DNA from 2 places in the Paenibacillus sp. FSL P4-0081 genome. Region 1 is predicted to be linked to the other one. Evidence: predicted binding sites of a transcription regulator. Region 1 holds the regulator's gene; the other holds the start of a gene.
What was found. Region 1 encodes LexA, which represses DNA repair genes until DNA is damaged. Its sites were predicted from a motif close to CGAACATATGTTCG; they were not measured.
Positions count from the first base shown of each region.

Region 1 (11,876 bases):
CGTTTTGCCGCGGGAAGGTAAAGGTATGCAGCACATTGGCAGCGTTCTGCGGGTCATAGATCAGGATATCATTCCCGCTCGACTGGGCCGGGAAGAACTGATACATGGCATGTGGAACAATGGTACCTTCCAGCATCGCCTGATGCAGAATATCGTCTACGGTTTCTTTCAATTCCACTGTACGCGCATCTCCCGCTGCCAGCTGCGCTTCCACGGAACCACGCAGCCCCAGATGATGACCGAGCAGCATCTGCATGTTCACATAAGGAATAATATGTCCAAGCGGATAATTTCGCAGGACATGACGTTCCAGATCCGGCGGGGAAAACACAGGGGCATCGGCTGAAATCTTGGAGCGGACGGCACGCGTCAGCTCGGGAAGCGGCTGCTGAGGAGCTACAGCAACGGCAGCCTCTGCCTCTTGGCGTACCTCTTCCTCAATCTTGCCCCGCTCCAGCGGATTCATCAGCCGGTTGGCGATATCCAGGCCGTCCATGGCATCCTTGGCGTATAGTACCAGGCCGTCATATTCAGGGCGGATACGGGTCTTGGTGAACTTGCGGGTTAATGCCGCACCGCCGACCATAATCGGCACATCGATACCGGCAGCGCGCAGATCCTGCGCCGTCAGTACCATCTGCTGCGCCGACTTCACCAGGAGGCCGGATAATCCGATGGCGTCAGCTTTTTCCTTGCGGAAGGCTTCAATTATATTCTCTGGCGGAACCTTTATCCCCAGATTGACGATCTCGTAACCATTATTGGAGAGGATAATCTCCACAAGGTTTTTGCCGATATCATGCACATCGCCCTTAACGGTTGCGAGCATTATTCTTCCTTTAACCGAGGTCTCATCCTTCTTCATAAACTGCTCCAGATGACCGACCGAGGCCTTCATCACTTCAGCGCTTTGCAGCACTTCAGCAACAATCAATTCATTGTTGTTGAACAATCTGCCGACTTCCGACATCCCCGCCATCAGCGGACCATTAATAATCTCAAGCGGACCGGATAACTTCAGGGCTTCGTCCAGGTCAGGAATGAGCCCTTCCTTGGTTCCTTCAACGACATACGAGGCGAGACGTTCTTCCAGCGAGAGATTGGAGATCTTCTCTTTCTTCTCGACCTTCTTCTCCCGGAAAGCCGCTACGAACGCAGACAAAGTATCGTCATTCGTATTATAAATCAGCTGTTCGGCAAGCTTGCGTTCTTCTTCCGGAATGGAGGCATAACGCTCCACCTTTTCGGTATTCACAATTGCATAATCCAGCCCGGCTTTGGTGCACTCATAGAGAAACACTGAGTTTAGCACTTCACGGCCCGCTTCCGGCAGCCCAAAAGATACATTGCTTATGCCCAGAATTGTATGAACGGAAGGCAGAGCTTCCTTGATCAGGCGGATACCGTCAATCGTCTCTTTCGCAGAACCGATATATTGCTCGTCACCTGTTCCGACAGGAAATACAAGGGTATCAAAGATCAGATCTTCAGCGGCCAGCCCGTATTTGTTCACCAGCAGATCGTATGAACGTCTGGCAACCTCCAGCTTGTCCTTAGCGAGAATCGCCTGCCCGGTTTCATCAATTGTGCCCACAACGATCGCAGCACCGTATTTATGAATCAGCGGAGTCACTAGCTCGAATTTCTCTTCACCATCTTCAAGGTTAATGGAGTTAATAATCGCCTTCCCCTGGCAATATTGCAAGGCCAGATCAATCACCTTCGGATCGGTGGTATCGATCATCAGCGGGACTTTGACCTTCTTCACTACCAGCTCGAGGAAACGTTTGATATCCTCTGTCTCATCACGGTCAGGGTCTTGCACGCAGACGTCAATGACCTGCGCTCCGCTCTTCACCTGTGCGCGGGCAATCTCTGAAGCTTCCTCATACTTGCCTTCGACAATCAGCCGCTTGAACTTCCGAGATCCCAGCACGTTGGTCCGTTCACCGACCATGTAAGGACGGTTATCGCTCTCAATGTACACGGGCTCTATGCCGGAGAGTGCCGGCGGATGAATGCCATCCAGCCCGCGCGGCGGATATGCCGACAGGGCTTCGGCCATCGCCCGGATATGATCCGGGGTTGTGCCGCAGCAGCCGCCGGCAATGTTCAGCCAGCCCTTCTCGGCGAAGCCGGCAAGCTTGCGGGCAAGTGAATCCGGAGATTCATGGTAGTTGCCGTTCTCGTCCGGAAGCCCGGCATTCGGATAGCAGCTTACCGCTGCTGAAGAAATGGCCGACAGCGAACGGATATGATCGCGCATGAATTCCGGTCCGGTCGCACAGTTTAATCCGACAGAGATCGGCTTAAGATGCTCCAGCGAAATGTAGAAGGCCTCGATGTTCTGCCCCGCAAGCGTAGTCCCCATCGGTTCGATGGTACCTGAGATCATCACCGGCAGTGTAATTCCGCTTTTCTCGAAGGCATTGTGGATGCCTATACTTCCGGCCTTCACATTCAGCGTGTCTTGGGAAGTCTCCAGCAGCAGGGCATCTACCTTGCCATCGATCAACGCGACCGCCTGCTCCTCATAGCTGTCCACAAGCTCCTGGAATGTTACTCCTCCGGTTACAGAGAGTGTCTTGGTTGTCGGTCCCATTGCCCCTATAACGTACCTTGGGCGCTCAGGTGTATCATATTTATCTGCGGCATTACGCGCCAGTCTGGCAGCCTCCAGGTTAATCTCCCGGGCCCGCTGCGGGATATCATATTCTGCAAGCACCACAGAGGTGGCGCCGAATGTGTTGGTCTCAATCAGATCCGCACCGGCTTCCAGATATTTCTCATGAATATCCTGAATCACCTCCGGCCGGGTAAGCACCAGCATTTCATTACAGCCATCCAGCTCATCCCCGCCGAAATCCTCGCCGGTAAGCGGCACCTGTTGAATCATTGTGCCCATGGCTCCGTCTAGTATCAATATGCGTTGCTGCAAGCTTTCTGCAAGTGTGAATTTGGCCACTTTCAATCCCCCCAGTAAAACATTAGAGTAAGTTTAGCAGAATAAAGGGAATTCGGAAAGCCTTCCTTTCCACCCTGCATTATTTGTATTGACAGTATAGCTACAGCTTACAAGCTCATCATGGCTGTACCGTGAGTTCTTTAGACGGCATAGAGTGCTGCGTCCGGGCAGTCACATGGGAAGTGACCGTATAGCTGCCGGCTTGCTCAAATGTACGTTCACTTATATAAGCTCCTTCTCCGTCACTTGCCCCTTTCAGCTGAGTGCTCTTGCCTGGCTCTGCATTATCTACAATTTCGAAGATCACTTCTTTGGCGTCCTCAACAACTTCTCCGTCCTGACTAATGACTGCTTTAAAAATCACCTTGTCGTTAACGGATATTTCCTCCGGACTCCAGCTTAGCTCTACCTTGATAGGTACCATTGAGGAATCAGCAGCTGCATGCATATACATATCCTCTTCATTATTCCCTGAACAGCCGGCAAGCGTCATACCCATGACAATGCAAATGAGACCTCTAAGTATCTTTGGCTTAATCATCTGGAGCCCTCCCGGTTCATCGATAGATTCATCTTCATGTTAACAACGAAAGTCAGATTGCTTTCTTCCTTATTATACACATTTTATTCAACTTGCCGGAAATAAGCTTCGTTAACCGCCCTATCACATGAGAATAGTCATATACATGAACTACATTTGTCCAAATCCTCGCAGGGATATCAAAAAAGCCAATATCCTATAAGGATACCGGCTTCATCTAATTCAGTTATAGGGAGTGTACCAATGGCAGAAGCTCCGAAAGATGGCTGATCTGATAATCCGGAGTAATGTCCGGGTCAGGAGTCTTGGCCGTCCGGTTGATCCAGACCGTCGTTAGACCTGCGGCCAATCCTCCGAGAATATCAGTCGTAAGCTTATCTCCGACCATGACCCCCTGCTCAGGCGTAATATCCAGCAGTCCGAGGGCATGCTCGAAGATTGTCTTGTCCGGTTTCCCTTTACCGAAGCTTCCAGAAATGACAATATGGTCAAAATACGGAATAAGCTCAGGTACACCATCAAGCTTCTCCTGCTGAAGTGCAGGACAGCCATTCGTCAACAGCAGCAGCTTCACCTTGCCGCGCAGCTCATCCAGCACCTGAAGCGTCTCTTCATATATATAAGGACGGCTGCGGCGCTCAGCGGCGAACTTGGCCGCGAGGCGTTCCGCCAGCGCTTCATCGTCCACTCCAAGAGAGGCAAGGCCGCGGCGCCAGGATTCGGTGCGGTAGGCCGGAGCAAGCTGTTCCAGCTGCCGGAATTCCGGCTGGTCTCCAGCTGTGAAGTTAGCCCATAGTGCCTCAAAAGGATTAATCCCGATCAGCTTCGTGAACGGAAAAGTCTCGTAAGACTCATAAAGCGCACGCGCTTCTCTGCGCACCGCCTGTTCAAGCTCCTGCGGATCAACAGAATCCCCTGCAGCCTCAGAGGCGTAGCGGAATGCTTCTTCCACACTTCGATCATCCCATAGCAGTGTATCGTCAAGGTCAAATAGTACGGCGGTAATCGGCATTTCGTTCTCCCACTCCCTATGCTGGTCTATCTTACTATTCGTGCACTACTTCAATGTTGTTGTTCTTGCCGAATTGTTCCAGGCGTGCAGCCATAGCGGCGGTATCATACCGGTTGATCAGCTTGGAGAAAATCCACTGCTTGCGCTTGCCTTTATACTTAATGGTAACTACACTGCGCGACAAGGTAATCTTCTCGATTTCAGCTGCTGGCAAAAAGCGTTCACGGTTGTATTTAATAGTAGACAGACGGGCGCGTTCCACCTTAAGGAACGGACGGCGGAAGAATAGCAGCGCGGCAAGCAGGAAGTACAGTACTACCCCCAGCCAGTTAGCCAGTATTCCGCTTCCTTTCGCTTCATCAATGGAACCGACTACCCAGAACATAATGCCAAGCAACAGCAATACGACAGGGAATACAATATTCCGGCCTTTGAAAATATCGGTGCTCTTTGCAGCAGCTTTAGAGCTCGTTGCATAAATCGTCTCTTTTCCCTGCTTCTTTCTTTGCTGATTGATTTGCTTGGTGTTGCGTTGAACCATTCTTTCCCAAGAACGGGCCATGTTAGTTCCCCCTAGTCATCCTGTATTATCTATGAAAAGGCCGCAGACTAAGCTTTACGTCCGTTGTTGCCTTCTTCATGCTCCGGATTATCCACAATCTCAATGGTATCAAGCTGGGCCCGGAAATTGCTGCGGATATTGCCCAGATAAATCTCGCGGAGTTTGGCGCGTTCTGCCAATTCTTCCTCATTCAGGCCGCTTTCCTTATGTTTGCGTGCCAATTCATTGATGCGTGCGACCAATTCGTCAATATTCAATACTTTCCCCTCCCCAATAAATTCATTCTAACTTTGCCATGAGAAAAAGAGCTTGTCAAGGTCTACCCCCTGAAAGCTCTCTTAGTCGAACACCATTATGCTTCTTTCGGTTAATATACCGGCACGGACAGTATATCTCCTGCCTTAATTCCACTGTCCTTCAGACCATTTGACTTCTTGATTCCTTCTATATATACGGCAGTCCTCATATCATCCGGTTTATTCTTGAGGGCAATGCTCCACAAGGTGTCTCCGCGTTCAACTACGATCCGTTTCTCAGGCTTCATTAAAGTGACAGAACCAGCGAACACATTACCGACTACTGTAAATCCGGAGATCGTGAGTAATAGTATCAGAGATATCTTGATAAAGCTGACCTGGCGGAATATTGAGGTAAGTACAGACAGCAGGCGAAGGGTCTTGTCTCTGAATTGTGCCAATGGATTATGGGGTAATGGATTACCGGGAGCGGACACCTTGATATCCTCATTGTAGATACTATTGTAGGTACTGTATTTTAACATAAATATCGTCCTCCAAACACTTGTTCTTACTTTCGAAAATAATATAACACGAACATGTGTTTTGATCAATAGTTTTTTCGAACAACTGTTCCCTTTATTTTTTAGGCTATAATTCTCACAATTTAGAACTTATGTTTGTACGAACGGCAGTTCTATGTTATAATTTTCCCAAACATAGTATATGGGGTTGATTCCGATGTCAAAGATTTCGAGTCGCCAGCTGGCGATCCTGGAATTTATACGTAACGAAGTCCGCAGCAAGGGTTATCCTCCGTCCGTTCGGGAAATTGGCGAAGCTGTTGGCCTGGCCTCCAGTTCTACAGTGCACGGTCATCTGGACCGGCTTGAGAAGAAAGGCCTGATCCGGCGCGATCCTACGAAGCCGCGTGCAATTGAACTGCTCGGCCAGGAAGATTCAGAGAATGTACATCAATTCGTCCAGACGGTTACCCGTATCCCTGTAATTGGCAAGGTTACTGCTGGTGTTCCTATTACCGCTACAGAGAATATTGAGGATTACTTCCCGCTTCCTACTCATTACGTAGGGGATAACAAGGTATTCATGCTTTCTGTACTCGGCGACAGCATGGTTGATGCCGGTATTATGAACGGCGATTATGTTATTGTCCGCCAACAGCAAACCGCTGACAATGGTGACATCGTTGTTGCGATGACTGAAGAAGATGAAGCAACCGTTAAGACCTTTTACAAAGAACGTGATCATATCCGGCTGCAGCCGGAGAACCCGGCTTACGAGCCTCTCCGCCTTAACCGCGTTACTATTTTGGGCAGAGTCATTGGATTATTCCGCGATATCCATTAATCTTTCTCCTCCATAATCAGGCTGCTCCGCATCACGCGAAGCAGCCTTTTTCCTCTTTAGATCCTGTTACGCTTGCCCAAACTCCGAACCGCTTTAGCTATCCGCACATATCCTGTTACAAAGGAGTGCTGATCCCATGCCCAACTATCGAATTATTGTCGACCTTTCACAGCGCATGCTTTATCTGCTTGATAATGACACCGTAACCAGAGGATTTCCTGTCGGCATTGGCCGGATGCTGACCGTCTCGCCGGTAGGCGAGTACACGATCATTAACAAGCAGCCCAACCCGGGCGGACCGTTCGGAGCCTTCTGGATGGGCCTGTCCAAGCCGCATTATGGAATTCACGGAACCAATGACCCTTCCTCCATCGGCCACATGGTCTCCCACGGCTGTATCCGCATGTATAACCAGGACGTGGTCGCGTTGGCTGCTATCATTCCCATTGGCACCCGTGTAACCATCAGGGAGTAGCTACAGTCATGCAGCCGCCTATAAATTTCTATATTGAACACAAGAACCCCTCTGACGGGTTTTCGCCAAAGGGGTTCTTCACAGCATTATTGCACAGTTTGCTCATAACCAAGCTCGTCCAGAATATATTCAGCCAGACTCCACTGTTCCGCAGGTGAGTCTTTGCTTTTTTTGGCGTAGACCAATGCACTCTTGGTAACTTTCTCGATCAGCCTGCGTCCCTGCTCTTTGGTGATGGACACTTCCATCCCGGAGCGGCCCACCACCTCAGACAGACAAAAGAACGCAATCCGCATCGCGTAATTGTCTCTGCTGAGGAAATAGAACAAATGAGGCACGTTCTTGAGCAGACGGTCAACCCAGTTCGTAATCTCCCGAACCTGATAGACTTCCCGGCGATCCTGCTCATACCCATTGAATATAATTATGATTTTGCCCCGTAGCCGCTTCTTCTCATATTTCTTAAATTCACGCAAATAGCTCTCCAGCCGTCCCTTCTCCACATCTTCTCTGGAGACATTCAGCACGGTGGATCCGGCTGCATCCCATTTTGAACTTTCTTCCATCACCGGATCTGCGTTAACAGACAGTGTACTATCCTGTATTTCCGGCAGTCCCAAACGCTGGCGTAATTGATCGTCCATTCTTCACACCTTCCTGTATCAAGCTCTTGTGCAGCTTGTTCACCATGTTATCCTGATATGTAGCTGTTCCTCAAGCCTCATACTCTTCATCGATTAATTATACTCTGAGCCTCCCACAGTCTCAATCGCACGCCAAAAAGACATCCGCAAGGATGTCTTTGAGTGGATTCATATCCTTTGCCTACTGACTACAACACGCTGCGCAACAACCGGATAGCAATAGTATTTAAACGAATTGCTTCACGGATGGATGCTCTGGCAGCCAGCAATTCTCTTCTGGCACGTGAACCGCTTGGAAATCTGCGCAGGTTCTCATTAATTTCCTCAAGTCTTTCCAGCAGGATTGCTCTTTGTGCGAGCAGAGCATTAATTGCTCTGCGGATTCTGTTTCGTTCTCTTTGCGTCATCATTACACCTCTTTTACGTTTTATAGTATAAGAAATGCAAAGATTGGCTTCGGAGACTGTGTGATTTGGCAGTAATATTATAATTAGCTTTCTTTGACTTTGATGGAGATAATATTTACAGGATTAAGATACTTGCCTCCTGCTGGAATCCAGCCTGTCAAACCACCGGATGTCAGATAGGTTCTGGCTTCTGCCGCCGATTCAAACACAGATTCTAGCTCTTCAATTTGCCCATTCACATACTGAAGCTCAAAAATAACTTTACTCACTTGCGACCACCTCCTCAGCTTCTAATTCGTTACCCCGAAGCGTTTACCTGCTTTTACTTCTTGGGCAGCCTTACCCGGAACTCAAATTCGTCACGTCTATAGGTCATTCCGGCCAGCAATACATACTCCGGCGTCCATTTCTGTACAGGTCCGGCGTAATCAGCTATAACATGCGGTTTACCCTCGATCAGCTGAACGACATAGACCTTCACCTGGGCAAGTGCCGCCGCGAATATATCAGCATCACTTGAAAGAACTTTATACGCAGTATTCAACATCTTTCCTCCTTAGTGCACACGCAAGAATGATAAGGATTCATAGAGCACACAAATCAGTTCAATTATACCGGGTTCTGGAACAAAATGTATACCCTATTTAGAGCTTAGAGTTTGATGAAAATGATCTTAAACAGCCCGAGGTATTTGCGCTTTGCCTTAATATCACCGATAAATGTCTTACCGTCTTGAATATCAGGTATGCTGAAGGTGGAGAACAGAATGTGATTTTCCCGGATTGTAAACGATTCGACCATAGGCTGAGCGACCATACTGGTAATTCCTCCAGCTAGCCCTCCCCCCAGTGTTTCCTCCAGATGATTCACCGCGTATTCTCCAAAGTCCTCTTTGCCCGGATTCATGACTGCTAGTAAAACCAGTACTACTATAATTACGAAAGACAGTTTCGCCGCTGTTTTCTTGCGGGCTCTGGGTTCAGGCTGCGGAGCATCATATCGCGGGTTCATGTTTATTCCCTCCAGCTATAATATTTCTTGAATCGTGAACACTAACGGACTCACAATAAACCTGCAGATTATAACCAGTACATCAACCGGCCCGCTTATCCCCACATCCATTCCACTCCAGTCCGGACTACCTGCTACCGGTGAATCCAGCCCATATTGCTCTATAATCCGTTCCCTGGTTTCAGTTGACATGCCAGTTCCTTCTGCAGCTCCAGCCTGAGAACAAATTAGCGTTAATAATAGGATCATTGCAATAATACTTACATATTTATTTCTCATTTCATACCCCTATGTATCTTATTTATTAAAAAGGAAATACCGGCACCGCAACAACCACGGCCAGTATCAGCTGTAACAGCAATAGTCCCCAAGCCCAAACCCTCTAAACACATGCTTCACTTCAGCCTATCCTTAGTCATAAAAGTGATTCTCAGGGTAAGCACCTGCAAAGGGTTCCTTTAGTGTGTATATGATCTAGTATATAGGACATGGTACATTATGTAAAATAAACCATCCGGCTAACCATTGGGATGTAGATAAAATAACACGTCAGCCATTAGTCCGGCGAGTCGCTTTAATTCAATAGCTCTATTAAATATCTATTATCCTAAATAATAATTTTGTATTTTATGTGTATTTTGTAAAAAAAGGATTGAAATATATTCTCATATATTTATAATAATTACCAGATATATGAAGGGAGACATCACGAGATTGTCCACTAGAGATACTCTTCCCCTCATGTCTTACATTGAAATTGACCGTAGACTATATCCACGACCTATTCACACCTTAAGACAGAGATCGACCAGAAACCCTAAAAGCATTTCTCGTATTCTTAATTCGTTATATGAGAGCAATTACATCACCGTGGGTGATTTGATGAAAGCTTCATTGGCTGAATTGCGTTGCTTAAGGAATTTTGGCGTCACGGGGCAAATGATTGTCGTCGAGTTGTTAGAGGCCCATACCAAACAGTTGTCTGAGATTTCCCGCTAAGGACCTTTTAAAGGTTCTTTTTTTATTATCTCTTTTCTCCAGCTTAATCTGCGCTGTTCCCGCAACAATTAATCCTACGATTATTAGCACAATGCCTTTTCTATTTTTCAAATAATGCTCTTAAGTTATTTTCATTCCGCTTCAAGCTCCGATCATTTAGTCCTAGGCAATTACAACCATTTTAATACATTTTATTATTTTTCGACTTATTTATATACATTCTTACATAATACCGCATTTCAAATCATCCTTACTACTCATATACATTATTATCCATGAGGGGTATTGTTTTTCATGTAACTAAATACTTTTTTGGGAGGATTATCTATTTATGAAAAGGAAATTGCTTATTGGACTTTTAACTATTGCCGCATGTTTTACGGTAGGATCGACATCATTTGCTGCTGAAGCTCCATCTTCTACTCTTAGCTCTTCAACTTCAATTTCTCCAAATGCTGTAATAAAACCAATTGACGAGACTCAGGCTATTGTTAGAATGCAAGTAGGCGAAACTATATGGTTGACTGGCTATAATTTTTGGTATATTAATTATGACGGATCCATTGAAATAATACCGGCTGAAGGAAAGTTTACTGCCTTACATCCTGGAACCAGTACAGTCGCAGCTGACTTTGGGAATGGTATTACATTTTATTATATTATCTTAGTTAACTAAGTCTTGACGATGCTCAAGAAATGATAATTCTGTCATCCAAACCGACAATTTATTAATTCAAAAAATAACCCGTCAGGCATAAGCCGGCGGGTTATTTTTTGTATGCTCTGAATTTAACAAAAAACACAGTTTTTCGAATAATTCCTATACATGAATGAACCATCCTTCTTCCCGCTCCCCTCTATTTCTAAAAGTATGTAATAAAAAGACGCCCAAATCGCTCCAAGACCAAACTTAAAACACCCTTAAAGCAGTTTAATGTGATAAATGAATTTTTAATAGAAATGCACCTCAAAAAATTCCGAGGTGCATCCATGTTAGATTTAAAAACTTATGTTGTAATGAGCAAAATTCAGATGATACTGCGTCATTGCAGTGAAGTTGGGATTATCTACGACCACATATATTGTTGCTCCAGGCGGAAGCAAAACATTACTAAACGATTGCGCTTCAGCAGTTCCTGCCTTTCCTGTGTAAAGTGGGCCCAGTTCAGCGAGACCATTATTGTAATTAATAATTATACCCGCTCTTGTAGGACCGTTACCACTAAATCCTCCCACATGAACACCAATTCTTTTGAGATTTGTTGTTGTATTTGTCCACTTAAACCAATCTTGATCGGTAGCACTTTGGATGAACAAATCATATATCGCACCACCGTATTCATTCGGTGTAATGGTAAGTGCATTCTCTCTACTATCACCAATTCCAACAACGTAAGGAGTGATTTCGGCCGCTGAAGTGTTTTCTTCAGCAAATGCGGAAGCCGATGGAATCATTACTACAGCTGAGATAAGAAGAACAGAAAGAAACTTTTTGATTTTCACAATTCTTCCGCCTTTCCAACTATTGTTAACCGGCCGATTACACTTAAATAATACATCTTTCCCTTTTGTTATTACATAGTCCATAAGTTGTCAATTATAATAATATTCTACCGATATTTTATGTCTATTGTTGTTGAATTATGAATAAAACAT
Region 1 covers NZ_CP009280.1:4,673,008-4,684,883, forward strand. Annotated here, with positions in the region: gene metH (methionine synthase) at 1-2,905, opposite strand, end outside; gene P40081_RS19785 (FixH family protein) at 3,084-3,506, opposite strand; gene P40081_RS19790 (HAD family hydrolase) at 3,733-4,518, opposite strand; gene P40081_RS19795 (hypothetical protein) at 4,553-5,080, opposite strand; gene P40081_RS19800 (DUF896 domain-containing protein) at 5,128-5,337, opposite strand; gene P40081_RS19805 (LysM peptidoglycan-binding domain-containing protein) at 5,448-5,861, opposite strand; gene lexA (transcriptional repressor LexA) at 6,058-6,684, shown strand; gene P40081_RS19815 (L,D-transpeptidase) at 6,821-7,159, shown strand; gene P40081_RS19820 (hypothetical protein) at 7,246-7,803, opposite strand; gene P40081_RS19825 (hypothetical protein) at 7,992-8,213, opposite strand; gene P40081_RS19830 (hypothetical protein) at 8,294-8,479, opposite strand; gene P40081_RS19835 (hypothetical protein) at 8,533-8,757, opposite strand; gene P40081_RS19840 (hypothetical protein) at 8,862-9,221, opposite strand; gene P40081_RS19845 (hypothetical protein) at 9,237-9,413, opposite strand; gene P40081_RS40075 (DNA-directed RNA polymerase subunit alpha C-terminal domain-containing protein) at 9,963-10,220, shown strand; gene P40081_RS19850 (hypothetical protein) at 10,552-10,896, shown strand; gene P40081_RS19855 (hypothetical protein) at 11,220-11,723, opposite strand.

Region 2 (11,876 bases), 4.1 Mb from region 1:
GCAGTTGGTTGTTCCAATGGCATATTGATCCAGGTCGTGTACATATACAACATTATCTTCAATAGCCTGCACGAGCTGTGGCGGCATCGTGAAATTGCGGGCGTACCACTTGGAATATTCACTGCCGAATTTGCTCATCTTGCCGGAGAAGCTCTCCCCGTTCAAGTTGGCGTTCTCGCGCAGCAGATCCAAATCCCGGCTGTCGATAATATCCCGTCCCAAATGAATAACTTCTTCCAAAAGAACTTCCTGTGCAGCTTGTCCTTCGTTATATCGTTTCTCCAGCAGCGTCATTGTATAGCTCTCTCCTCTCGGTATCGTAAGCGTGAAGCGTGTGCTCCATGACATCAGTAAAAAGGCATCTCCAGCCGGGAGGCGGGAAATGCCCGAATGCGTATTGCAAATATCCGAAACAGCGGACATTTGCCGGTGGTCTATGTGGAAAATACGAACGGGCACAGGGCTTGTCCTGTTCTGGAACCTGTTCTTGTACCTTCCGCAGAAGCCGATACCTGAGGACGATATTCTATCGTCCTCAGGTATCGGCAGCCTATTGCCCGATTAACGGAAAGGCTAACTCTGCTCGTGCAGGCCGCATGCGGGCACCTCGCCTGTTCCTCGCAGGAGTCTAACCGGTGCCACAGAAACAGGCAGGTCTCCTGGCTTCCGGCATGCCCTCCGGCGCCTTCCCGAGGGGCCTCGCAGCCCCCTAGTGGCTTGTTGTCGGAGGATGCTGCTCCAGCGGCGTCTGGCAGCTGGAACATCCGGTTACAGTGGCGGGACCGCAGCGGATTTGCACCGTGTTTCCCTATTAAGCTTCAACCCTAGCAAGAGGGCGAAACACCTGTTTCTACTATATTTTGTTGTTGTTAAATAAAAGTAACTCAATATATTGTGTTTGTAAACATTTTTTTGCGAATCCGCGCGGGGAGCGGGTTCCGCAGGTTTACTCACAGATGATCCACAGTTAGTCCACAGGTAATCCACAACTTTCCTGTGGATATGGCCTTAAATGAGTCATAAATTGTCCCAAAAGATGCCACAAAGACTCCATAAATAGAGTGCGTCTAATCCTAGTAGTTTTACTGGGGAGATAGTAATAGAGAGGGGGGGCTATGGGTATTTGTGGGAGCGGCGCTGAAGGGTTACAATTAAGGAGTAAGGACAGAACAGACTCATCAAACTTGCAGGAGGGATTTCATAATGGCGATTGGCGAAGTGACCGTTATTCCGATTGGCACTGGCAGTACCAGTCTCAGCAGCTATGTGGCCGATATGCAGCGTGTGCTGCAGACCGTGGAGGGGATTACCTATGAGCTTACTTCGATGGGGACTATTATTGAAGGACCGGTTGCACGGATTCTTGCTGCGGTAGAAGCGCTGCATGAGTCGCCGTTTACGTCAGGAGCACAGCGGGTTTCCACCTCGCTTAAGATTGATGACCGTCGTGACAAGCCTTCTACGAGCCGCAGCAAGCTGGAATCCGTGGAACGCAAGCTGCAAGGAGAGTAAAGAGTACCTGTAGTTGTAATCAGATTCAACCTATAAGGAGCGGATCTTTCATGGCAAAAGCCTCACAGCAGATCGGGATTCAAATGTACACACTGCGTGACCAGACGGAGCGCGATTTCCTGGGTACACTGGGCAAAGTTGCGGAGATGGGATATCAGGCGGTAGAATTCGCCGGTTATTTCGGCGTGTCTGCAGGAGAACTGCGCCGTACATTGGACCGGTTGGGTCTTGCTGCGCCTTCGGCGCATGTGGGCCTGGATTTCAGCAGTCTGGATAACATGGAACGGGCGTTAGCCAAAGAAATTGAATATGCGAAGGAACTTGGATTACAATATATGATCACCCCTTCGGCACCGCTTCCGCAGAACCCCTCAATGGAGGATGTGACGGCGGTGATTCCCTTCCTGGAGAAGGCCTCCGCGATGGTCCGTGCAGCAGGCCTGCAGTACGGGTATCACAACCATGATTATGAATTTGCAGAGGTAGACGGCAAAGCAGTCATCGATATATGGCTGGAACAGATTCCTGCGGAGCATATGTTTGCAGAGTTCGATCTGGGCTGGGTACACAGGGGCGGAGCACGTCCTATTGACTATGTCTCCCGTTATGCCGGCCGTGTTCCGCTGGTTCACATTAAGGATTTCGGGGCAAATAATGAAGAGACTGACCTCGGGAAAGGGCAGGTTGATTTCCGGAGCGTCTTCGACAAGGCAGAGGAGAGCGGGATTCTGTACTATATAGTAGAGCAAGAGGCTTATGCCGTGTCCTCGTTGGAAAGTGCTAAAGAGGCACTGGAATATTTCCGCGGGCTGGGGCTAATGCTGGACTAGGCAGCGCGAATGATCAAAAAAGGGTTGCGTTTTCTGCTGAAAGAGTTATAATATTTTTTGTTTGGCAGGCAGACTATCCTTTAAGCTGGTGTAGCTCAGGGGTAGAGCAACGCACTCGTAATGCGTAGGCCGGGGGTTCAATTCCCTTCACCAGCATCTTTTGAATTCATATGCAGCGCGGCCTCCGGGGATTTCGGAGGCCGCGCTTTTTTCTGTACCACCATAAACCTCTACCATTCTTCTACCATATTCGAGTGAAGTAACGGAATTCACTTTTGGTAGCCGTCAAGTCTTATTTCCTAATCTGCTTAGCGGTTTAAGCCGGATGCCCCATTGGGCGCACGATCAATTCATTTACATCCACTTCCGCAGGCTGCTCAAGGGCATAGGCAATGGCGCGGGCAATACCGGAAGAGGGCAAAGCATTGGCCCGGAAGGATTTCATCATCTCGAGGGCTGACTCATCAGTGATGGTATCAGCCAGTTCGGATTCGGTTACGCCTGGAGAAATAACCGTCGTACGGATTGTTGCTCCCAACTCCTGACGCAGGCCCTCTGTAATCGCCCGGACCGCGAACTTGGTGGCACAATAAACCGATGATTTCGGAAAGACAGTATATGCGCCAACGGAGGCAACATTGATGATATGGCCGGAATTCTGTTCCTTCATTACGGGAATAGCAGCTCCGATCCCGTGCAGCACACCGCGAATATTGACATCAATCATACGGTTCCACTCCTCGATCTTTAATGCATCAAGTGGCGATAACGGCATCACACCTGCGTTATTTACAAGGGCATCAAGGCGTCCGAATTGATGAACTGTAAATTGGACGATTGATTTCATTTGCTCAAAATCCGTTACGTCGAGGGAATGGTATTCAGCAATCCCGCCCGCGTTTCTGATCTCCTCCGCCAGCTTTTCTAGCCTGTCCGTCCGTCTTGCACCGAGCACCACCTGTGCTCCACGCTTAGCGAGCCATTTGGCGGTCGCTTCTCCAATGCCGCTACTGGCACCGGTAATAAGCACTACTTTATCTTTTAATGTCGACATGCCACACCGCTCCTTTTATGAATGAAATACGCTTAGGTGTTACATGTTCATTATGCTGCCGACCTCAAAGCTTGCGGTAGCCGGATACTGTGAAGAGATTGCCTAATCCTCCAAAATGCAATAAAGTAAATTGTAATAGTCGCAGAATGGAGGAATACGCTTGACTGAATTGACCGAACGAATCGAACGTATTGCCGTACAAGATGGGACCATCGTTACCGCCTATCCTGCTCTTTCTTTTATTCGTTCTTCCGACATATCCGCGCCAGTGCCTGCGGTATACAAGCCATCCCTGTGTGTGATTGCTCAAGGTGCCAAGCGGGTAATGCTGGGGCCGGAAAGCTATTGTTATAATCACGGAAGCTATCTGGCCGCTTCCGTGCACCTGCCAATTACCGGACAAGTCATTGAAGCCTCTCCAGAGACCCCGTACTTGTCCCTTCAGCTACAGTTCGATATGGATCAGATTTTGGATGTGATTCAACAATCCAATGTCACAGAAAACACAGGACAAGAACCTCCCCGCGCTTTGGTTATCAGCCGGATGAGCGATCCGCTTCATGAGGCTGTCATGCATCTAATCCGTTTGCTGGATACGCCGGATGATCTACCGGTGCTGGCTCCTTATGCAGTGCGCGAGATTCTTTACCGTATGCTGCAGACTGAGCAAGGGGACTCTATACGGCAGTTCGCTCTCTTGGGCAGCCGTGCCCATCAAATTGCCCACGTGATTGAAGGGATGAATCTCCACTATGCGGAACCCATGCGGGTGGAGAAGCTCGCGCAAGCAGCCGGAATGAGCAAATCATCTTTTTTTGCCTGTTTCAAAGAAGTGACGGCAATGACCCCCCTCCAGTATCAGAAACGCCTGCGGCTGACAGAAGCTCGGAAAATTCTCCTGGCGACAACGAGCGATGCGACAAGTGTCGCTTATCAGGTTGGCTATGAGAGCGCCACGCAGTTCAATCGTGAGTATGCCCGCTTGTTCGGCCAGCCGCCTATTCGGGATGTACATCGGTTCCGGGAAACGATATAGTTGCATCACACAAAAACACCGCCAATTCTCCTGAGAATGCGGTGTTTTTGTTATTCCTGTTATGTGGAAACTTGGTTTACTCCCGATACAAGACCATGCCTCCGTGATAGAGCACCGAATCGCGAAAATCACCATCGGCGGTGAAGCCGGTATCATCTACATATTCAATATGATCACCTGTAATAGAATAACTTCCTTGATAAGCGCTTTTTCTGCTTCCGCGTGCTTCAGCATAGCGGCCGTTAGGCAGCAATTCATGCCTTATATAACCATCTGCGGTTACCCACATTCCAATATAAGGATGGAAGGGGTTAATGCTATCTTCCATTATATTCATCCTTTCTTTCTTTATTTAGTTCTGCATGTTTATTATCCTCCTTCAATACAATGGGGGGTAGCCTGATTCATTGAGATTGTTGCCTAATCCTCCATTTAAGAGATTGAGAACATTATGACCAATTTAACCTCTTTTGTGGTGAAACGGGTCTGCCATATCTGTCGTGCGTGCTTTACAGGCGCTTTTTATATCAGAATTATTCGGTCAACAGCACGGCCTTACCGGAATATCTGCGTTCCAGCAGCGCCTCGGATACCTCCGCTATCTTCTCCCATGACGCTTCCACTTCAATGCGGGGGGTTAATTGGCCTGTTGAGAGGAGGCCGGCCAGCAGTTTGAGATCGTCGGCTACGGAGTAACGGCTAACTTCTTCTCCAAGAAAGAAGCTGTACAAGGTTCTGCCGCCTAAGCCTCTGACATCAAGTGTGGAGTAAGGAGAGGCTGAATGTCCCATCGAGACTAGGGTCCCTCCCGGTTCCAGCTGAGGCATCAAAGCAGCCAGTGTATCACCGCCCACCGAATCCACGATTAGATGATAAGGCCCAAAAGGAATTGCCTGAGATATCGCAGCTTCTCCAACCACAACCTCATTAGCGCCGGCTTCCCGGGCAACCTGGGCTTTTTCCTTTGTTCTTGCTACACCTACTGTAAATGCCCCGGACTGTGCGGCTAACTGATGAGCCATGATTCCCACGCCTCCAGTGGAGCCGGTGATCAATATTTTCTTGCCGAGCAGCATTCCGCCCTTTCTAAGGGTGTAAAGTGCGGACAGGCCTGCTACAGGCAAAGTGGCGGCTTGGGCGAAGGTTATGTTATCCGGTATCTCTGCCAGGAACGAAGCGGGTGCAGCCACCCGCTCTGCCCATGCCCCCATCGGGAGAAGCCCGGTGACACGGCTTCCTTCTCTGGGTCCGGTGCCATTCCGGGCTTGCTGGACAACAGTTCCTGCAAAATCCCAGCCCGGCCGGAATCCCTCAGCCTCCTTCCTTGCATCAACAACTTCACCCCGGTTAAGGGAGAAAGCATGCACTCTAACGATTGCCTCCCCGGGCTGGGCCTCCGGTGCGGCGACTTCCTTGACGGTCAAATATCCATGAGCCGGTGAGTCTGTAACAATTGCACGATTCATAGGATCTCCTCCATAAATATAATTAGAAGCGTAATGGAAATTGCGCCCTGTTTTCATAGTGGAGTATACTGTAGGAATTGGCTTGTACCAAGAGTAGAACTACACCTCAATATGGTAAAGGCGGTGAGCCTGATGACTATGCGTAAGGATAGGGACGTTCAGGATGAGACGTTGAAGGGGGTAATCGCTGAAATTGAGAATCTTCGCGTAACACGTCAACTGGATTATGCTAATCAACCCCATCCGTTGTTGAAACGGTTTACTCAGCAGGAGCTTAACGATATGGCTTGCCCTACGTATAAAAACCTATTAATGGGACGCTCACACCGCGTGCCGGATCGCCGGATGATTATCTGTATTGCTGAATATCTGGAGTGTACAGCCGTTGAACGGAATGCTCTGCTGCTGGCTGCCGGTTATCTCCCGGTCTATCCGGCTCTTGAAGGAGCAGCTATGGAGCAGGCGCTGGAAGAAGTGAGGCAGATCCTGAGCAGCCTGCCGCTGCCGGCAATGATTGTGAACCACATGTTAAATATCAAGGCGGTGAATGAACGGTTTAGCCGGTTATTTGAGTTGCCTGCACATCAAGCTTTCTATAAAGACTTGAATATGGCAGATCTTCACTTCAATGCGGATTATCCTGTGCGCTCCCGCTCGACCTTCAATGCCGCATCCTTTGAATTATGGGAATCTCATGCAGTGGAGGGTATACATGCTTATCAAAAAATACACACCGGCTCCAGACAGGAGCCATGGTATACGCATAGCCTCGAAAGACTCCGGCAATACAGTGATTTCAATAAGTACTGGAATAAGCGGCCTGATAACACAGGTACCGAGCCTGGTCAGCACAAAATGATCTTAGCCAGAATGGGTGCCTCAGATAAGTTGGTTCCTATCCGGTACAAGCAAATTCATATTTCCGCGGGCCATCATCTATATCCAAGAATTGAGGCCTACTTACCGGTCGATGAAGCTGCGCATACAGTTTTTGAACAACTGGGAAGCTGAGTGTAAACTGGACATTATGTGTTTTCTGGAATGGAGGCAAGCCTTGTATGAAGTGTCTGACGATTCGCCAGCCTTGGGCCACCTTAATTGCGCTGGGTGAAAAACAGATCGAGACCCGTTCCTGGCCGACGTCTTACCGGGGGGATTTAGCCATCCATGCCGGTATGCAGGTAGATAAGGCCATATGCAAGACGGAGCCGTATCAATCAGTGCTTGCCCGGCACGGCTACACCGCGGATAATCTGCCCTCCGGAGTAATCCTTGCGACCAGCCGGCTGGCCGGTTGCTGTGGGGTTACGCCTCAGCAGGCGCAGCAGAGCTGGCCGGGCGGGAATGAATATGTGTTCGGCGATTATGCAGAAGGCCGGTACGCCTGGAAGCTGGAGGGGGTAGTTGCGCTGGCTCATCCTATAGCTGCCAAGGGGCGCTTAGGTTTCTGGGAATATCCCGTTCTTGAGCAGGAGTGGTGAATCCGTTTGTGGCCAAATAAATAAAAATTTCATGCAGATCAGCTGTCAGCGGGTATGATAGGGATATTCAGCGGGTAATCTTCTTATATATATGGAAAGCGGACTCTGCGGCGGTATGCTGCAGGAGCCAGGGCAGAATTGCCGGGAAGGAGCGTATGCATAAGAGATGGGCAGCCTTCTTATCGCATGGCTTTGTATGCTTTGTTTGTTTATTGTGTTTAAGGATCAGGTAAGCCGGAAGATCCTGTATCCCGTAGCGGCTGTGGTTATCTGCGGCACGCTTGGGTATTGGACGATTTTAATGTAATCTTTATCTGGGTATCAGCTTATTTTCAGGTAAGGGTTGTATATTGGGGTTACCAAACATCCCCCGGTGTAATATGGTACCCTGAGGTCTTGCCGATCATGGCGGGCCTCTTTTTTATGAGGGGAGAAACGCTGAGAATTAACATCGCCAGAATGCTGTTCATCTCAAGGCGGTTGAGTCCGGAGTGCCAAGACCCAGATATCTGCGCATGCGGATAGTAGACTGGGCGGTAATGACATCATCCAGCAGCAGCATCCGTTCATGATAACCCCTGCAGACAAATTTGGCTTCAATGCCAACTTCCAGCTGCTGCTGTGCATAGACCTTCAGACCACGGGCTCTCATCTCGGTGCGGACATTCCGCAGGTCGGCTATGGCTGCGCCCGCCGCTGTCCGGACAACCTCCAGGTAAGGAGCGGGTGTGCGCAGCTCTGCAGATAGGATGGAAGCATCGCGTTCAAAGGCGGATAAAATGAGCGGCAGCAAGATATACGATTTCACCAGCATATTGTCCTGGCTCTCTGCTCTGTGCATCAATCTCACCCCCTCTAATGAGAACGTATATTCGTAATTTAACCTGAAGTTCAAAAAAAATCAATGGTATTTAAAAAAAGAGGGCTATTGATGTGACATAATTCACAATAAAATAAGAAGAATTATTTTATATTAAAATTGAAATATTAAAGATTAAAAATAAATCAGATTAAAAGGAGAATGGCAATGAGTCATGAAGGAAATCTCCGCCGCGGTTTATTATTCGGGTTATTCCTTAGCGTTCCGCTCTGGGTGTCAATGATTGGCTGGATTCAGCTGCTCTAAAAATGGATTCCTGCGTGTGCAGATTTTCAGCCCTCTACGCAAACTCCCTAGAAATGTCGATTAAAGACTGCTGCCAGGGTTTGCTTAGGCGCCAGTTTTTGTGAAAATATATGATTATCATAGAGCCCTTACTATAAAAGAGCTCTCCGGTATGAACGGAAAACGGGCGGTATCCTTAAAGGGGATGGCGCCCGTTTCTTCGCGTTTACCATGGTGCGGTTTGCTTAAGCGGAGATGAGTTGGGGGAAGGGAGAAGGAGTAGGACTAAAATACTAAATTTTAATATTTAAAATTGTAAGAAATAGCTCTGTGAAAAGGAAGAAATACTGCGGCGAATTAGCGGAATTATCGACCTTTTTCGTCAGGAGGTTATATTCTAAACTTCTATAAATCCTTATAAATAAAGGGTTTTTTCAATCTTTTTTCATCAAAAAAATAGCTGTGAAATCAATTGGAAATATATTGACAATATGCCAGTCGGCATCTAAACTGAAGTTAGTTCTAAAGTAACAAATATCACAGATTTCAGTTGGGTATTACATAAGCTTTTCCAATTTCATATCAATCATGTACAAACGCAAACCGTTTCGAAAGAGCGGGACGCAAAGTCAGGAATCTGATGCCCCTTAAGTCCGGGCTATGGTCGTCCGGCCGCCGTGAAGCTAACCCTTCGTGGCGGTCTTTTTTTTGTTATAGTTTTGCGGCGATTTCATAGAATAGTTGAATAGGAGGTGTAGATTATTGAGAAGAAAAATGCGAAAAGCGGCCGCCTTTATTCTGGCGGGCGTACTGACCGTAAGTAGCGCCTTCACTTGGGGGACGGAGGTAAGGGCAACATCTGGTGTGCCTTACAATCCAACGCCGGTCTTGGGGATTGCCGGGAATTTTAATGCTTTTATCTTTGACGATTTCACGCAAGGCAATGATCAAATTGAAGGCCGTCTTGCAGCGGGGGGGAATATTACTCTCTCTGGAGGTTACGGGGTAGCCAGGGCCTACAGGAATTCTTCAGCCACCGACGTACTCGTTGCCGGCAAGAAGTTTAAACATTCGGGCAGCGGAGAAATCTACGGAAACGTTGTGTATGGGGACACCTTTGAAGCCAATGAGCCTAGTGTGAACATTATAGGCGCGAAGAAGCAGGGAAGCCCGATTGATTTCCCGGCTGAGAAGCAGTATCTGATCTCGCGTTCTGCAGCATACGGGGCATTGTCCGCTACGAAAGAAATTGGTAATAATTATGGAACACTTACAATAAGTGCGCCGGATCTTTTCAACGTAGTTCATCTGGATGCGGCAACGCTGGCGAATACAAACAATATTCAATTCAACATTGCCCAGAATGCCACGTTAATTATTAACATAAGTGGAGCTACGGTCAATGTACCAAGCTTCGCAATGAATAACGGTAGAGCAAGTCAAGTGTTGTTCAATTTCTACGAAGCGACCAAGGTGAATATTGCGTATACGACCTTTTTGGGAACGATACTGGCGCCTAAGGCGGATGTCAATTATTCCGGTGCAGAGCTTTACGGAACGCTAATTGCCAAGTCTTTTAGCGGCGGAGTAGAAATGCACCTTGGAACATACGAGGGAGATGGACCGCCGCCAAGTCCGACACCGACCGCAACACCAACACCCAGCCCATCGCCAACACCAACCGCAACACCAAGCCCGACACCAACAGTGAAACCGACCGCAACGCCAACGCCGACGGCGACGGCGACGGTGAAACCAACTCCAACACCGACACCAACACCGACAGCAACGGTGAAACCGACACCCACGGTAAAACCAACGCCAACACCTAAGTGCACTCCGACGCCAACACCGACAGTGAAGCCGACACCAACACCAACGGTAAAGCCGACGCCGACAGTGAAGCCGACGCCGACACCAACGGTAAAGCCGACGCCGACAGTGAAGCCGACGCCGACACCAACGGTAAAGCCAACGCCGACAGTGAAGCCGACGCCGACACCAGCGGTAAAGCCAACGCCGACAGTGAAGCCGACGCCGACACCTAAGTGCACTCCGACGCCAACACCGACAGTGAAGCCGACACCGACAGTGAAGCCAACACCGACAGTGAAGCCAACACCGACAGTGAAACCGACACCAACAGTGAAACCAACGCCGACAGTGAAGCCGACGCCGACAGTGAAACCAACACCGACAGTGAAGCCGACACCGACAGTGAAACCAACACCGACAGTGACACCAACGCCGACAGTGAAACCGACGCCGACAGTGAAGCCAACACCGACAGTGAAGCCAACACCGACAGTGAAGCCAACGCCGACAGTGAAGCCAACGCCGACAGTGAAACCGACACCGACAGTGAAGCCAACACCGACAGTGAAGCCAACACCGACAGTGAAGCCAACGCCGACAGTGAAACCGACACCGACAGTGAAGCCAACGCCGACAGTGAAACCGACACCGACAGTGAAGCCAACGCCGACAGTGAAACCGACACCAACGCCAACAGCGGCACCGACACCAACGCCAACGGCAGCACCGACACCAACGCCGACGGCAGCACCAACACCAACACCAACGCCAACGGCAGCACCAACACCAACACCAACAGCGACACCAACGCCAACGGCAGCACCAACACCAACGCCAACGGCAGATCCAACACCGACACCAACGGCAGTGCCAACACCAACGCCAACGGCAGCACCAACACCAACACCGACACCAACGGCAGCACCAACACCGACACCAACGGCAGCACCGACACCAACGCCAACGGCAGCACCGACACCAACACCAACGGTAGCGCCGACCCCAACACCGACGGCAGCACCGACATCAACACCAACGCCGACAGCAGCGCCAACACCAACGCCGACAGCAGCACCGACACCGACGCCAACGGCAGCACCGACACCAACACCAACGGTAGAGCCAACACCAACGCCGACGGCTGCACCGACACCAACGCCAACAGCGGCACCGACACCGACACCAACGCCAGAGCCAACACCAACACCAACACCAACGGCAGATCCAACACCAACACCAACAGCAGCACCGACACCAACACCAACGCCGACGGCGGCACCAACACCGACACCAACACCAACGGTAGCACCAACACCAACGCCGACGGCGGCACCAACACCGACACCAACAGCAGCACCAACGCTAACGCCAACGGTAGCACCAACGCCAACGCCAACGGTAGCACCGACACCAACACCAACGGCAGCGCCAACACCAACGCCAACGCCAACGGCAGCACCGACACCAACGCCAACGGCTGCACCGACACCAACGCCAACGGCTGCACCGACACCAACGCCAACAGCGGCACCAACACCAACGCCAACGCCAACGGCAGCACCAACACCAACGCCAAC
Region 2 covers NZ_CP009280.1:605,879-617,754, forward strand. Annotated here, with positions in the region: gene P40081_RS02655 (anaerobic ribonucleoside triphosphate reductase) at 1-294, opposite strand, end outside; gene P40081_RS39675 (hypothetical protein) at 391-516, shown strand; cobalamin riboswitch at 633-863, opposite strand; gene P40081_RS02665 (MTH1187 family thiamine-binding protein) at 1,204-1,512, shown strand; gene P40081_RS02670 (sugar phosphate isomerase/epimerase family protein) at 1,563-2,342, shown strand; tRNA gene P40081_RS02675 (tRNA-Thr) at 2,427-2,498, shown strand; gene P40081_RS02680 (SDR family oxidoreductase) at 2,659-3,396, opposite strand; gene P40081_RS02685 (AraC family transcriptional regulator) at 3,557-4,432, shown strand; gene P40081_RS02690 (Atu4866 domain-containing protein) at 4,509-4,760, opposite strand; gene P40081_RS02695 (zinc-binding dehydrogenase) at 4,966-5,898, opposite strand; gene P40081_RS02700 (MmyB family transcriptional regulator) at 6,031-6,909, shown strand; gene P40081_RS02705 (ASCH domain-containing protein) at 6,957-7,379, shown strand; gene P40081_RS02710 (YhjD family protein) at 7,846-8,220, opposite strand; cyclic di-GMP riboswitch class I at 9,072-9,164, shown strand; gene P40081_RS38910 (choice-of-anchor A family protein) at 9,247-11,876, shown strand, end outside.
Region 2: P40081_RS02710 (YhjD family protein) is a predicted target of LexA. The motif match lies at 8,241-8,254, and genes of this name have one in related genera.